Regions from separate parts of the Arthrobacter sp. PGP41 genome, predicted to be linked through region 1. Evidence: riboswitches for the same ligand, from Rfam matches in the RefSeq annotation. Region 1 holds a riboswitch; the other holds the start of a gene.
The links. A riboswitch is a leader RNA that binds a small molecule or an ion and turns the genes downstream of it on or off. The one in region 1 is predicted to bind cyclic di-AMP.
Positions count from the first base shown of each region.

Region 2: it holds a riboswitch for cyclic di-AMP, as region 1 does, so the genes downstream of both, C3B78_RS11040 (C40 family peptidase) here and C3B78_RS03195 (hypothetical protein) in region 1, are expected to answer to the same signal.

Region 1 covers NZ_CP026514.1:666,224-673,463, forward strand. Annotated here, with positions in the region: gene C3B78_RS03160 (zinc-dependent alcohol dehydrogenase) at 1-96, shown strand, start outside; gene C3B78_RS03165 (6-pyruvoyl trahydropterin synthase family protein) at 101-514, shown strand; gene C3B78_RS03170 (glycosyltransferase family 4 protein) at 519-1,583, shown strand; gene C3B78_RS03175 (nucleoside deaminase) at 1,580-2,080, opposite strand; gene C3B78_RS03180 (phosphatase PAP2 family protein) at 2,164-2,946, shown strand; gene upp (uracil phosphoribosyltransferase) at 2,959-3,594, shown strand; gene C3B78_RS03190 (HAD-IA family hydrolase) at 3,627-4,307, shown strand; gene C3B78_RS03195 (hypothetical protein) at 4,340-5,053, opposite strand; cyclic di-AMP (ydaO/yuaA leader) riboswitch at 5,059-5,219, opposite strand; gene C3B78_RS03200 (HAMP domain-containing sensor histidine kinase) at 5,315-6,844, opposite strand; gene C3B78_RS03205 (response regulator transcription factor) at 6,853-7,240, opposite strand, start outside.
Region 2 covers NZ_CP026514.1:2,423,750-2,430,989, reverse strand. Annotated here, with positions in the region: gene C3B78_RS11055 (phenylacetate--CoA ligase family protein) at 1-631, shown strand, start outside; gene C3B78_RS19860 (hypothetical protein) at 854-1,036, shown strand; gene C3B78_RS11050 (ribonuclease Z) at 1,104-2,135, shown strand; gene C3B78_RS11045 (protein adenylyltransferase SelO) at 2,132-3,595, shown strand; gene C3B78_RS11040 (C40 family peptidase) at 3,740-4,573, opposite strand; cyclic di-AMP (ydaO/yuaA leader) riboswitch at 4,577-4,747, opposite strand; gene C3B78_RS11035 (transglycosylase) at 5,128-6,468, shown strand; gene C3B78_RS11030 (TraR/DksA family transcriptional regulator) at 6,489-6,848, shown strand; gene C3B78_RS11025 (DNA alkylation repair protein) at 6,845-7,240, shown strand, end outside.

The sequences.
Region 1 (7,240 bases):
CTGTGCCACGTCATCGAATACCCCCGCGACGAAGACCGCGAGAACGAAGACCGCCAGACCAAAGACCCGCGCCAGACCCGAGAAGACCAGAGGTAAGTCCATGTTCAGCCTGACCGTCCGCCGCCACTTCATGATCGCCCACAGCCTCCCCCGTGAGGCGTTCGGGCCGGCCCAGGCCCTGCACGGGGCAACCTTCGTCGCCGAAGTGTCCTTCCGCCGTCGGACGCTCAACAAGGACGCTATCGTGCTGGACATCGGCGCCGCCGGCACCATCATCGAGGACGTTCTGGCAGGCCTGAACTACCGCAACCTGGACGAGCATCCGGATTTCGCGGGCAAACTCAGCACCACCGAGGCGCTGGCGGAATACATTGCCCATTCAGTTGCGGAAAAGCTGAAAGATGACGACGACGGCGGCCAGCTTAAGGGCATCGACGTCACCTTGCGCGAAAACCCGGACGCCTGGGCCACCTACTCGCTGGACCTCCCGGCAGCGGACCTTCCAGCAGCCTGATCCCGTGCCCCCCATCCGTCTGCTGGTCCCCGGCAACATCCACCACCATTCCGGCGGCAACGTCTACAACGCGCGGCTGGTGCGGGGCCTGGAGGTTTTGGGGACAGAGGTCGAGGTAATCGCAGTGGACGGCTCCTGGCCGGAAGCCAATGCCCGCGCACGGCGCCGGCTGGGCAGACTGCTTGGCGCCTGGGAACCGGACGCAGGACTGCAGGGCACCGTGATCCTCGTGGATGGGCTGATCGCCATGGGCGCGCCGGATGAGCTGGAATTCGCGGCCAAAGCCGGCCGGGAAACCTGGGTGCTGGTCCACATGCCTGCCCCCGCCCGCTACGGACTTGAGGCAAGGTCCCTGCGTGCCGCCACCGGGGTGCTGTGCACCAGCACCTGGGCAAGGAACGTCCTGGCGGCACGCCACGGCCTTCGCGGGCTGAAGGTCGCCCTTCCCGGTACTGATCCGGCGCCGTTGGCTTCGGGATCCACGCCGCCCCATATCGTCACCGTGGCCGCACTCCTGCCCAACAAGGACCAGTTGCTGGTGGTGGGGGCACTGGGCCGGCTGCAGGACCTTGAGTGGACGGCAGCGCTGGTGGGATCAGACCGGGCAGACGAGGAATACACCGGCAAGGTTCGCGCTGCCGTTCAGGCGAACGGGCTGGGCAGCCGGATCCAAGTGACTGGAGAGTTGACCGGCCAGGCGCTGGAAAGCGCATGGCAGCGGGCGGACCTCAGCCTGCTGGTCTCCCGCGCTGAAGCATTCGGCATGGTGGTCACCGAGTCGCTCGCCCGGGGCATCCCGGTGATCGTGCGTGACGGGACGGGCGCCGTAGAAGCGTTGCGCCTGGGCATACCAGGTACGGACGACGACGGCCCGCTTCCCGGAGCGAAGGTTGCCTTCCCTGCCGATGATGACCCTGCCAACCCCGCCCTGCTGGCCCAGGTCCTCCGCGGCTGGCTCGAGGACCCCGCAACCAGGGATTCCTGGCGGGAGAGGGCGGTTGGGGCGGCGGGCACGCTGCCGGGTTGGGACCGGACAGCGGCGGTGGTGCTGGACGCCATCAGGAATTAGAGCCGGTGCCCGGCGAAGAACTCACGCAGCAGCCCGGCGCACTCAGCCTCGCGCACCCCGGGATAAACCTCAACCCAATGATTCAGGCGGCGCTCGCGGAGCACGTCGAAGACGGATCCTGCCGCCCCCGCCTTCTCATCCCAGGCACCGAAAACCACCCGGGGAATCCGGGCCAGGACAATGGCGCCGGCGCACATGGCGCAGGGCTCCAGGGTCACCACCAACGTGCAGTCGGCGAGCCGCCAGCCGTCGCCGCTGCCGCCGTCGAGCACTGAAAGCTGGCGCAACCGCTCCGCCGCCTCCCGGATGGCAACTATCTCGGCGTGGGCGGTGGGGTCGCCCAGCTCCTCCCGCTGGTTCCGGCCGGAACCCAGCACGGCGCCGTCGGGCCCTATGACCACCGCGCCAATCGGCACATCCTCCGTAGCGAGGGCGCGGCGGGCCTCGGCAAGGGCAAAGCCCATCCACGCGTTATATTTTTTCTCTGCGGAGACCATGGCTCAATGATAGTTTCGTGGGATAACCAGAGCCCGTGACGCCCCAGACGCCGGGAGGCACAGTGAGCACCGTCCGAGACCGCATGGACAAGTGGATCAAGCCCTATGCCGCCCTGTGGCTGACCATGATCATCGGCGGAACACTCGTGGTCACCTTGGCACTGCTCGGCGCAGAGGTGTATGCCAATGTGGTGGCCGAGGAAGGGCTTGCCAGCCTGGATATTCCTGCGCTGGAATACTCCCAGTCATTGCGGAATCCGGAGGTGGACGCCTTCGCCACGGGCTTTACCAACGTGGGCGGCGGGATCGGCATGCCGATCCTCGCCAGCATCCTTACTGCGTGGCTGACATTACTGAGCAGGACGTGGCGGCCCATCGTCCTGGTGGGCGGCGCTGCCCTCGTTTCCACAACTGCCACCACCCTGGGCAAGCGCCTGGTCGGCAGGACCCGTCCGGACCATTCGGAGGCGGTGCCGCCCTATGAGACCACACCGTCCTTCCCCAGCGGACACACGCTGAACACAACAGTGGTGATAGGGGTCCTGGTGTATCTGATGTGCCTCCAGTTCCAAATCCTGTGGGCAAGGATCGCCGCAATAACGGCCGGCGCCATCTTCATCATCGCCATGGGCCTGAGCAGGGTTTTCCTGGGACACCACTGGTTGACCGATGTGATGGCCGGCTGGTTCCTTGGCCTCGCATGGGTGTCCATGGTGATCCTGGCCCACCGGCTGTTCCACCTGATACGCCGCCGCGAGCACGCGGGCCCGGCGCCTACCTTTGAACACCCCGTCCTTCGAGAGGAACCCAACGGGGAAGCGGAGGCCAGCGGCGACCGGTCGGGGAGGGGCCCGGCGGCCGGGTGATACTTTTGACCCATGCGCACTCTCGTTGTGGACCACCCGCTGGTCGCCCATAAGCTCACCGTCCTCCGGGACAAAAACACTCCGTCCCCGGTCTTCCGGCAGCTGACGGAGGAGCTGGTGACCCTCCTCGCCTACGAGGCAACGCGCGAGGTCCGCACCGAGCCAGTCACCATCGAAACGCCCGTCAGCACCACTGTTGGCACGGCGTTCACCAAGCCCACCCCGCTGGTGGTACCCATCCTGCGCGCGGGCCTTGGAATGCTCGAGGGCATGACCAAGCTCGTCCCCACCGCTGAAGTGGGATTCCTCGGCATGGCCCGTGACGAGGAAACCCTGGACATCATCACCTACGCCGAGCGCCTGCCCGAGGACCTTACCGACCGGCAGATCTTCGTCCTGGACCCCATGCTGGCCACCGGCGGTACGCTGCGCGAAGCCATTAAGTTCCTGTTCAAGCGCGGCGCCTCTGATGTCACCTGCATCTGCCTGCTTGCTGCTCCGGAAGGCCTGGCAAAGCTGGAGGAAGAACTCTCCGATGCCAATGTCACCATCGTGCTGGCCTCCATCGACGAAAGGCTCAACGAGAAGTCCTACATCGTTCCCGGCCTCGGCGACGCAGGCGACCGGCTGTACGGCATCGCCGGCTAGGTCTCCGCGAGGGCTGGGGCAGAATGGGAGGCATGACCGTCCCGATGCCTCCCCTAACCCTGGCACTGACCTGCCGTGCCGTCCTCTTTGACATGGATGGGACCCTGGTTGATTCCACCGCGGTAGTTGAACAGGTTTGGGGCGAGTTTGCCGTCCGCTACGGGCTGGACCTTGGAGAGATCCTGCGGACTTCGCACGGCGTCCAAGCAGGCGACACCGTGAAGCGCTTCGCTCCGCCCGGCGCCGATGTGCCGGCACTGACCGCGGAACTTGGTGCCATGGAACGCGTCCGGACCGACGGCATCCTGCCCCTGCCCGGGGCAGCCCGGTTGCTGGCGGCACTTCCAGCAGACGCCATCGCCCTCGTCACGTCCGCTGACCGCGTCCTGGCTGACATCCGGATGGGCGCCGCGGGTCTAGCCATGCCTGCCACGGCCGTGACAGCTGAGCTGGTAACCCGGGGAAAACCGGATCCTGAGGGATACCTGCAGGCCGCCGCCGCCTTGGGCGTGGATCCTGCCGATGCGGTGGTGTTTGAGGATGCTCCCGCCGGCATTGCAGCAGGGGTCGCCGCCGGCATCCGTACGGTGGCTGTTGGACCCAACACCGGACCGTTGCCTGCCGGCATGCTGCACATTGCTGACTACAGTTCAATTGCCGTCGAAGTCGGCGTGGATGACGAGGGCAGGAGGGTCATTTCCTTCCGGCTGTGAGGTTTGAGTCACCGGACGCGGTCGGTGCCGCTTTAGTACCAGTTGTTCGACAAGTGGAAGTTCAGTGCACCGCACGGGGACTGGTAGCGTTCCTGGATGTAATCCAGGCCCCAGTTGATCTGCGTGCGGTAGTTGGTGAGGTAGTCGGCGCCGGCACTGGCCATCTTCTCAGCCGGCAAGGACTGGACGATGCCGTAGGCGCCGCTGCTCGGATTGGTGGCCGTAGTGGTCCAGTCCGATTCCTTGGTCCATAGGGTCTGCAGGCACTGCATCTGGTCCGGAGCCCAGCCATAGGAAGCCAGTTGGCCGGCTGCGTACGCTTGGGCGCCCGCGGGGTCATTAACCGCGACGACGGGTGCGGGCTCGGGTACCGGTACCGGCGCCGGTTCGGGAGCGGGTGCCGGCGCAGGGGCAGGTGCGGGCTCGGCTGCCGGAGCTGGAGCCGGTTCGGCTGCCTGCGGGACAACATTGATCGGCCCAGCCGCGGACTCAGGCGCAGGGTTGGCCCGGATTTCGCTTTGCTCCATGCTCAGCTTCGACAGGGACTCGACAGCGGGCGCCTCGGTGGCTGCCACGCGGGCACCCATGTCGGTGGCCTGGCCCGCAGCGCCAACTCCAACAAGGATGGCGCAGGATACTGCCAGGAACCCGGCGCGCCGGCCGAAGGACGGGAATTTGGCTGCTCGACGCGTAGCGCGGGCATCCGAGCCCGATTGCGGGCGTGGTTTTACAAGGAACTTGGACATGATGGATCGCCTCTCACACCTGCGGAGTTAGCTGTCGGGTTCGGATGAGGGCATCCGGCCGCACGGAAAAAACACGTGCAGGCTTAACCCCAAGGGCATTCAGTGCCCGGGACGGTGGGTCCCCCGCCTCTGCCGTTGCTCAAGAGGAATCCGGGAAGTGGCAGAGCTTGGCGTCAACCCGGGATATGCGGCCCGAACGGGGGCCGCACCCATTCGACGGTACAGGAGCGCAGCGCAGAAGTCACATTTTGGTAACAGGAATCACGATGGCGGCGCGCCGCCTTGTGTAATTTCGCGAACCAAGGGCAGCTGCAGGGCGAACTGTGTGCGGCCGGGCTGAGACGTCACCGTGACCCGTCCACCGTGGGCCTCAACAATGGACTCGACAATGGACAACCCCAAACCGCTGGTGCCTTCAGCGGCGGGTGCGCCGGGCGTGCTGGCCGTTCCCGCGCGTGCCGCGTCTGCGCGGGCGAACCGCGCGAAGACCTGGTCCACGAACTCCGGCGGTATTCCGCCGCCGTCGTCCGTTACGGTTACAACCGCGGCTCCCTCCGGGGTCTTCCACACCCCCGTTACCACTGTGGTGCCCGGAGGGGTGTGCTTGCGGGCGTTGGAGAGCAGGTTCATCAACACCTGCCGCAGCTGCGACGGATCCCCGTTGACCACCACCGGCTCGTCGGGGAGCTCCAGCCGCCAGGTGTGCCCGGGCGCCATGACCTTCTCGTCGCTGACGGCTTCCACCACCAGCTGCGTTAGGTCCACCTCGCTTAGCTTCAGCGGCTGGCCCTCGTCAAGCCGCGCGAGCAGCAGGAGATCCTCCACCAAGGCGGTCATCCGTTCCGACTGGCTTTGCACCCGCGCCAGCGACTTCTGCCCGTCCGGAGTGAAGTTTTCCGTCATCCTCATCAGTTCGGTGTAGCCGCGGATGGCGGTCAGCGGCGTGCGTAGCTCATGGGAAGCGTCAGCCACGAACTGCCGCACCTTGGTTTCGCTCTTCTGCCGCGCCTGCAGCGCGTTGGCAACGTTGTCCAGCATGAGGTTCAGCGCGTGCCCCACGCTGCCCACCTCAGTTCCGGGGTTGGAGTTCGACGGCGGTACACGCACGGCAAGTGCCACCTCGCCGGCATCCAGGGGCAGCTGCGAAACCCGGGTGGCCACCTCGGACAGCTGTTCAAGGGGCTTCATGGTGCGGCGGATCAGGACTGTGCCCACCAGCCCGACCAGGAGCAACCCGCCCAGCGAGACGAACACGAAGGTCCACACCAGGGACGCGAGCGTGCCCTCCTTGGCAGCCAGGGGGAGTCCGGTCACCAGGACGTCGCCGAAACTGGTCTTGACCGCGATCAGCCGGTAGTTGCCGTTTGAAAGCCTGCGGTCAACAGGCCGGGCGTCGGCGGCCAGTGCCAGCAGGACCTGCTTGTCCTCGGTGGACAGTGCGGAGCGCGTGGTGTCCGGGGCAAGGAAGCCGGCGCTGTTGACCTGGCCGTTGAGGATGCGCGCGTTCAGTGTTCCCACGCTTTGGCCGCGGGAATCCAGGGGGTCCCTGCCGTTGAAGCCGCCGGAGGGAGGCCGGCCGGGATCGTTGGAGCGGGCTGCGGCCTGGCTCAGCTGCTCGTCCAGCTGGCGGGTGAGGAACGCGTCCATGGAGGCGTAGCTGGCCACGCCCACCGCACCGCAGATGGCGATCAGCAGCGCCATGGCCAGCAAAATAAGCCGGGTCCGCAGGTGCCAGGTGCCAGGCCTGAGCCAGCACCGGCGCTGCGGCTCCGCGGTGTGCACGGCGGTCATGGCGCCGCCTACTCCGCCGCCTTGATGACGTACCCGGCGCCCCGCACGGTGTGGATCATGGGCGGGTGCACGGCGTCCACTTTCTTGCGCAGGTAGGAAATGTAGAGTTCCACGATGTTTGCCTGGCCGCCGAAGTCGTAGTTCCACACCCGGTCCAGGATCTGGGCCTTGCTGATGACGCGCTTGGGGTTCTCCATGAGGTAGCGCAGCAGCTCGAACTGGGTGGCCGTTAGCTGGACGTCATCACCGGCCCGCGTGACTTCGCGTGTGTCCACGTTCAGAACAAGGTCTCCCACCACCAGTTCAGCAGTGTCCATGGCGGCAACGCCGGAGCGCTGTACCAGCCCGTGCAGCCTCAGCAGGACTTCCTCCATGCTGAACGGCTTGGTGACATAG
Region 2 (7,240 bases), 1.8 Mb from region 1:
GCTCACCCCGCCCGCTGCCCGGGAATTGGAAAGGGCCTGGGGGAGCGCGCCGTTCGATGTCTACGCCGCCACTGAGACGGCCGGCATCGCTTCACCGTGCGTCTACCGGAACCGGCATGTCTACGAGGACCTGCTCATCGTCGAACCAGTGGACAAGGAGGGGGTTCCGGTACCGCCCGGGTCAATGGGCGCGAAGCTTTTGGTCACGGTCCTGTTCTCGCGGACGTTGCCGCTGATCCGCTACGAACTGTCGGACAGCGTGACGTTGGGGCAGCGCGGTTGCCCCTGTGGCCGCTCGTTCATCCGCATGGAGGATATCGAAGGCAGGTTGGAGGATGTGCTTGAGCTGCCAGGCAAGGCAGGCCTTGTGAGCGTCCACCCCATCGTGTTCCACCACGTCCTGGACCAGGCTGCCGCCGCCGGCTGGCAGGTGGTCCAGGAACCCATGGGACTGCGGGTCCTCGTCGCAGGACTGGCGCCGGGAAGCACAACCTCCGGAATACAGGCCTCGGTGGCCGAAGCCCTCGCAGCTGCCGGCGTCGCGCGAACCCCGGTCTCCGTGTCCGTGGTGGACCAGCTTCAGCGGACACCCTCGGGTAAGGCGCCCTTCGTCCGCCGGCTCAAGCCGTGAGCCGCCGGAACGGACCTGGCCGTTTCCGGCGAGCTGTTCCGTGCTGGCTTCCCTTCCTTACCGGAAGGCAGCCAGCCAGCAGGATGGATTGTGGCTCCTGCGCTGATCACGCCAGATTCCGGGGAACTTCCGCTGTTTCCCCTGAATGCCGCCAAACTACGCTAAAATGATAAGCAGGCTGATGAATATCGGTTGGCAGGATCAATACTGAAGGAGTTTCACATGAACTTGGGAAGCATGATCAGGAATGCCGCTGGACGAGTCTCCGGCAGGACCGGGACCGCCGGAACAACGCGCCGGACCGGACTGAATTCCACAGGCCGGACACCCGGCACGACGGGCGCCGCAGGAGCCCGGACCGGTGGCGTGGCCGGCAAAATCATGGGAATGCTCCGGCGGCGCTAGGCCGTCCCAGCAACCACAAAAGCAGGTCCCGGACTCCTCCGGAGCCTGCTTTTTGGCACCCACCGCCATGCGCGACCTCACCATCCTCGGCACGGCCTCCCAGGTCCCCAGCCGGACCAGGAACCACAACGGCTACCTGCTGCGCTGGGACGGGGAAGGTTTCCTCTTTGATCCGGGCGAGGGAACGCAGCGCCAAATGATCCACGCGGGGGTCCCGGCGAGCCAGATCACCCGTATCTGCCTCACCCACGTCCATGGAGACCATTGTTTCGGGTTGCCGGGGGTGTTGTCGCGGATGGCACTCGACGCCGTGGCGCACCCGGTGCACCTTCACTACCCGGCATCCGGGGAGGACGTGGTGCGCGCCCTCGTATCTGTCAGTTCACCGGGAATCGACCTCAGGCTTCGCCCTCACGGCGGAAGCGGGACGGTGGCCGAAGGCCTGGACGTCCGGCCACTGAAGCACCGCATTGAGACCTACGGCTACCGACTGGTGGAACCGGACGGCCGCACCCTGCTGCCTGAACGCCTTGCCGCAGCAGGAATTTCGGGCCCCGCGATCGGACGCCTGCAACATGAAGGCAGCTTTGCTGGCGTCCGCCTCGATGATGTCAGCATTCCGCGGCCGGGCCAGCGCTTCGCTTTCGTGATGGATACGGCGCCCTGCGAGGGCGCTGAAGAGCTGGCCGACGGCGTCGACCTCCTCGTTGCGGAGTCCACCTTCAGCGATGACGACGGCGGGCTGGCGCGCCAGTACCGCCACCTCACCGCCGGGCAGGCAGGGGAACTGGCTGCGGGGGCAGCCGCCCGAACCCTCGTGCTGACGCACTTCTCCGCACGGTACGGCGAGGACGCCGCGCCGCTGGCGGTCCAGGCCAGGGCCCGCGCGGCGGACACTGTCGTCATTGCCGCGCAGGACCTGCAACGCGTCCCCATGCCTCAGCGGCGCCGGTGGCCGGGGCACGGCGTCACGGCACCTGAACGGTCCACTGCACCTGAACGGTCCGCGATGCCGGGCCATGCCATTCATCGCGCCATGGAGGCCACCGATGAGCTCATCAACGGCCGGACAAGCGACGGCGATAGGGTTAACCCATGACTGCTGCAGCAGAATCAACTGTCGTCTTCGAGGGCCGCTTTGCCCGTGAACTAGCGGAGCTGGCCGTTCCGTGGCAGGCGGAGGAAGCGCCGGATCCTGAGCTTTTGGTACTTAACGACGCACTGGCGAACGAGCTGGGCCTGGCACCCGACTACCTGCGGACGCCGGAAGGCGTGCGCGTCCTACTGGGTAACCACATCCCGCCGGGCGCAACCCCCGTTGCCCAGGCATACGCCGGGCACCAGTTCGGCGGCTACTCACCGCTGCTGGGCGACGGCCGGGCGCTGCTGCTGGGCGAGATTGTTGCCGAGGGCGGACGCTTGCGGGATGTGCACCTGAAGGGTTCCGGCCGAACACCTTTCGCCCGTGCGGGCGACGGCCGGGCCGTCATCGGCCCCATGCTGCGGGAGTACCTGGTGAGTGAGGCCATGCACGCCCTGGGTATTCCCACCACGCGGGCCCTCGCCGTCGTAGCTACCGGGCGGCCGGTGCGCCGGGATGCGATGCTGCCGGGTGCCGTCCTGGCCCGGGTGGCCAGCAGCCACCTTCGCGTGGGCAGCTTCCAGTACGCCCGGGCGACGGAGAATATGGACCTGCTGCGCCGCTTGGCGGACCACGCCATCAGCAGGCACCACCCGGCGGCAGCCCGGTCCGAACACCCCTACCTGGCGTTGTTTGAAGCAGTCGTGGCTGCCCAGGCAGAGCTCGTGGCCAAATGGATGCTGGTGGGCTTCGTGCACGGGGTCATGAACACGGACAATATGACCATCTCCGGGGAAACCATCGACTACGGGCCCTGCGCATTCATGGACGCGTTTGATCCCGCCGCCGTGTATAGCTCCATCGATGTAGGCGGCCGCTACGCCTACGCGAACCAGCCCGTGGTTGCCGAGTGGAACCTGGCCCGGCTCGCTGAGGCCATGCTGCCGCTCTTCAACGAAGACCAGGAGCAGGCTGTCGGCCCCGCCGTGGAGGCACTCGGCACATTCCGCGGCCGGTACAGTGACGCCTGGTTCGGGGGCATGAAGGCCAAGCTCGGTGTGGCGGCCAGCCCGGAACATGACGAAGCGTCGGACCTCGTGGATGGCGTGATCGGCCTGCTGAAGGACGGACCCGTTGACTACACGCAATTCTTCCGGAGCCTTGGCCAGGCCGCCCGGGGCAACTCCGGGCCTGCCCGCGGTATGGTGCTGGACCTCCGGGCTTTCGATGCCTGGGCTGAACGCTGGGCCGCGCTGAAGCCCGACGCTGAACTCATGGACAGCGTGAACCCCGCGTACATTCCCAGGAACCACCTTGTGGAGGAAGCACTGGCTGCGGCTACCGCGGGTGATCTTGACCCGTTTCACCGGCTCCTCGAGGTTGTCAGGTCCCCGTGCCAGGAGCGCCAGGGGCTGGAACGCTACACGGAGGGACCGCCGGAGGACTTCGGCAAATACCGGACCTTCTGCGGCACATAGCTGTCATTCCAGCGGGAACAGGGGAAGCCCGGAGGACCAGGACCGTTGGGAACGTGGAAGGGGCGGCAGCCGGAAAAAACCGGCTGCCGCCCCTTCCGCGGGGTGGGCCCGCCCGCTAAGAGCGGCCTATCCCGTTGCCGCTGGCTAGGCCACGCGGACGAAGGAAGCGCCGCTCAGCCAGCTGATGGAGTGCACGGCAGTCTGGTTGCCGTTCACGCCGCCGCTGACAACCTGGCCGTCACCGGCGTAAACGCCCACGTGGCCGGCGGTGATCACGAGGTCACCGGGAGCAGGGGAGCTCACGGTGGAGCCGTACTGGTAGAACTGGGTGGGAGCCAGGTCGCCCACGGACATGCCAACAGACCGCAAGGCCTTTTCCACCATGGCGGTGCAGTCCTGGATCTGGCCCACCTGGCCATAGGCGTTAGCCAGGATGGCTGCCCCCGTACCCGTGCCGGTGCCGGCGGAGGCGTAGGACAGGTTCATCCCGGTGTTGGCCGGTGCGGTGGCGGCAGCGGTCTGGACAGGTGCCGGTGCCGGCGCGGCGGAGGGAACTGCCGGGGCGTAGCCTGCAGCCGGGATCTGAATCTGGTCGCCCGGGTAGATGACCGCGGAGATCGCCAGGCCGTTGGCAGCCAGGACATCGTTCAGGGCTACGCCGTGGGCGGCCGAGATGGCGCCCAGCGTGTCGCCGGATACAACCGTATGGACGGTGCCCGCGGCCGCGGCGGGGGCTGCAACTGCTGCGGCCGGGGCGGCGGAGGCCTGGACGTTAGCGGTCTCGGTGGTGTCCGGCCCTGTCACACCGGCGTGCGCCGGGGCTCCGACGCCGAAGGCAATGCCGGATGCGGCTGCGACGGCGAGTGCCGGACGGCCCAGGGTCCTGGCCTGGGACTTGGCCGAAACAGCCAGCCCATCCAGGATGATGGAACGGGCCGGAGTTGCGCGGTGACGGGCGGTGGTGGAATTTTTTGACACGGTTGATCGCCTCTCCCATGCCTGCGGGGTGAGCTGTCGGGTTCGGGCTGGAGATGCCCGGCCGGAAGCAACTCCGAACGGAACGGAGGCGCTAGCGACTTAACCCCAAGGCCTCTTGAGAGGCCGTGGAAACTTGGTTCCCCCGTCCCTGCCAGCTGGAAGCGATTGGTTCCCGGATCAGCGGCAGGGCTCGGCAAGCTGAGGGGAATGTCCCGTCTGGGAGGGACACCTGAAGACCATAACCCGCTCCGGCACCAATTGTCACATTTGGGTAACATGCGAGGTTCTCCTCTCGCTTTACGCAAACGATTCGACTCTTTTTCGCCGGGGTGCTGACCTCGGAAGATACCTCCGTCGGGACGGTTGAAGGTGGGAAGCGTCACGAAGTCATAAACGGCGAGGTTTGTGCGGGTGTGCACGGCCTCGATTCGGCCTTGACCATTCCGCCGACAATCAGGCTTTCCGTGTTGAAATTCGAGGGCCTGTTTCTGCTGTATAACGATGCAGGCCCCTCATCCTTAAAGTGAAGGTTGAAGCCGGTAAGCTTCCGAGCTATGGCCCGTTTCGCTGCAAATGTCCGCCACCGCCTGCCCGGGATACTGCTGACCGCTGCCCTCGCCGGCAGTGTGTGGCTGCCTCCGGCCGGGGCGGCCGAAAGCGTTCCGCCTGGCGGCTACCCTTCGTGGGAGGACGTGGAGCGGGCCAAGCTGACCGAGGCCGGCACGGCCAAAGAGATCACGTTGATCGCAGGCCTTTTGGACGGGCTGCAATCGCAGTCGGAGGCCTTGGGCAACGCCGCGGTGGCGTCCGCCGCTGAGTCTGCAGCGGCAGATGCCGCGTTGGCAGCATCCACTGCAAAGGTAGAGTCGCTGGCGGAACGAGCCGGGACGGCCAAGGCCGAACTCATCCGCCACAGGAAGGACATCGGAGCGCTGGCCGCCCAGTCCTACAAAACGGGCGGTACGAACATGGGGTTCTTCGTGGCGTTGGACGCGATCGAGAACAACAACGTCCACGGGCTCAACGTGGTGCACCTGGTGGGCGGCAAAACGGCGGGCCTTGTGGACAAAGCCGCCGCCGCGGGGAAAATCACGGCTTCACTGGCTGATCAGGAGAAATCCGCCCGGACCGAGCGCGAACGGCTGTCCCGCGAGGCGGCGGAAAAGCTTGCAGCGGCCCGATCGGCCCAGGAAGCCATGGCGCGCCAGCTTACGGAAGAACGGCAGCGCAACCGGGAGCTGACCGGGCAGTTGGCGTCCCTGAAGGGCACGACGGCGGCGGTTGAGGGCGAATTCCGGCGTGGACAGGCGGCACTGGCCGCTTATGAAGCAGCGCAGGAGGCGAAACGGGCCGCGGCCGGGGAGGAAGCCCGACGACGTGCGGCCGCAGCGGCAGCGGCGGCAAAGGTGCAGCCCCCTGCTGTTCCCGCCCCCATGCGTCCGGCTCCCGCCGATCCGGCACCTGAGAATCCTCCAGCCGGCAACCCTGTGCCGGCAAATCCTGCTCCGCCTGTCCCCGCCCCGGCGCCTGCCGCACCGCCCAGCCCGCCCGCCGTCGTCGTTCCCTCTGCTCCTGCGGGTGCGGTCAACGATCCTGCCGGTGCCAAGAGCTACGCCTCGGGCAGGCTGGGGGCCTACGGGTGGGGATCGGACCAGTTCCTCTGCCTCGCCCAGCTTTGGACCAAGGAATCGAACTGGCTGACCACGGCCACCAACCCGTATTCCGGTGCCTACGGCATTCCGCAGGCACTTCCGCCGGGCAAGTATTCCAGCGCGGGCAGCGACTGGCTGACCAACTACCGGACGCAGATCGAGTGGGGCCTTGGCTACATCCGTGAGCGGTATGGCTCACCATGCTCGGCATGGAACCACTCCGTGGCCAGGAATTGGTACTGACACCGCGTTAGGCTTTTCCCATGCCTGATGTGGAAAGGTTCCGCATCCTCCTCGAGGAGGAGCGGAAGCGGAAGCTGGCACTGCTCCCCGCGCTCCGCGCCGACATTGCCTCGGCAAACTCCGCGCGCCAGGATTCGAACGTCGACGACGAACACGATCCGGAGGGTTCCACCATTGCGTTCGAGCTGTCCCAGGCAGCTGCCCTGCTCAAGCAAAGCACCGCCGGCCTTGACCAGGTGGATGCCGCACTGGCCCGGATCGCTGCCGGCACGTACGGCATCTGCGCGGTCTGCGGGGAATCCATAGCGGAGGGAAGGCTGGAGGCCAGGCCCTGGACGCCGTTCTGCATCCGGCACGCGTCCGCTGGACGTGGCCGATGAACGGCGGGCCCGACTATGTGGCAGCGGCCGCTGCGTTCATCGACCGCACCCTGCAGAATGAGGGCGCCTGGTACCGCGCGGACGACGTCGAGTCCCGGCTGGGCGGGGTGCTTGCCTCCTACGGCTCCTCGGTGGGTGCCGTCCGTGGAACGGTCCGGGACGCCCTGAGGAAGTTCAAGGACCTGGACCACGATGCCGTGGTCCTGCTGGCGTCCGGGCTGTGGGCCCAACCGAAACCCGGTGGCAGGCCGGTTTTTGAGCGCCGACAGGCCGCCGTGGTGCTGCTTCAGTCAAGGGCCAGTCTCCTGCTGCACTCGGACCTGACCCGGATCGAGGGCTTCCTTCGTTCCGCGGGAAGCCGCGAGTTGGTGGAGCCCCTGCTGTCCGACGTA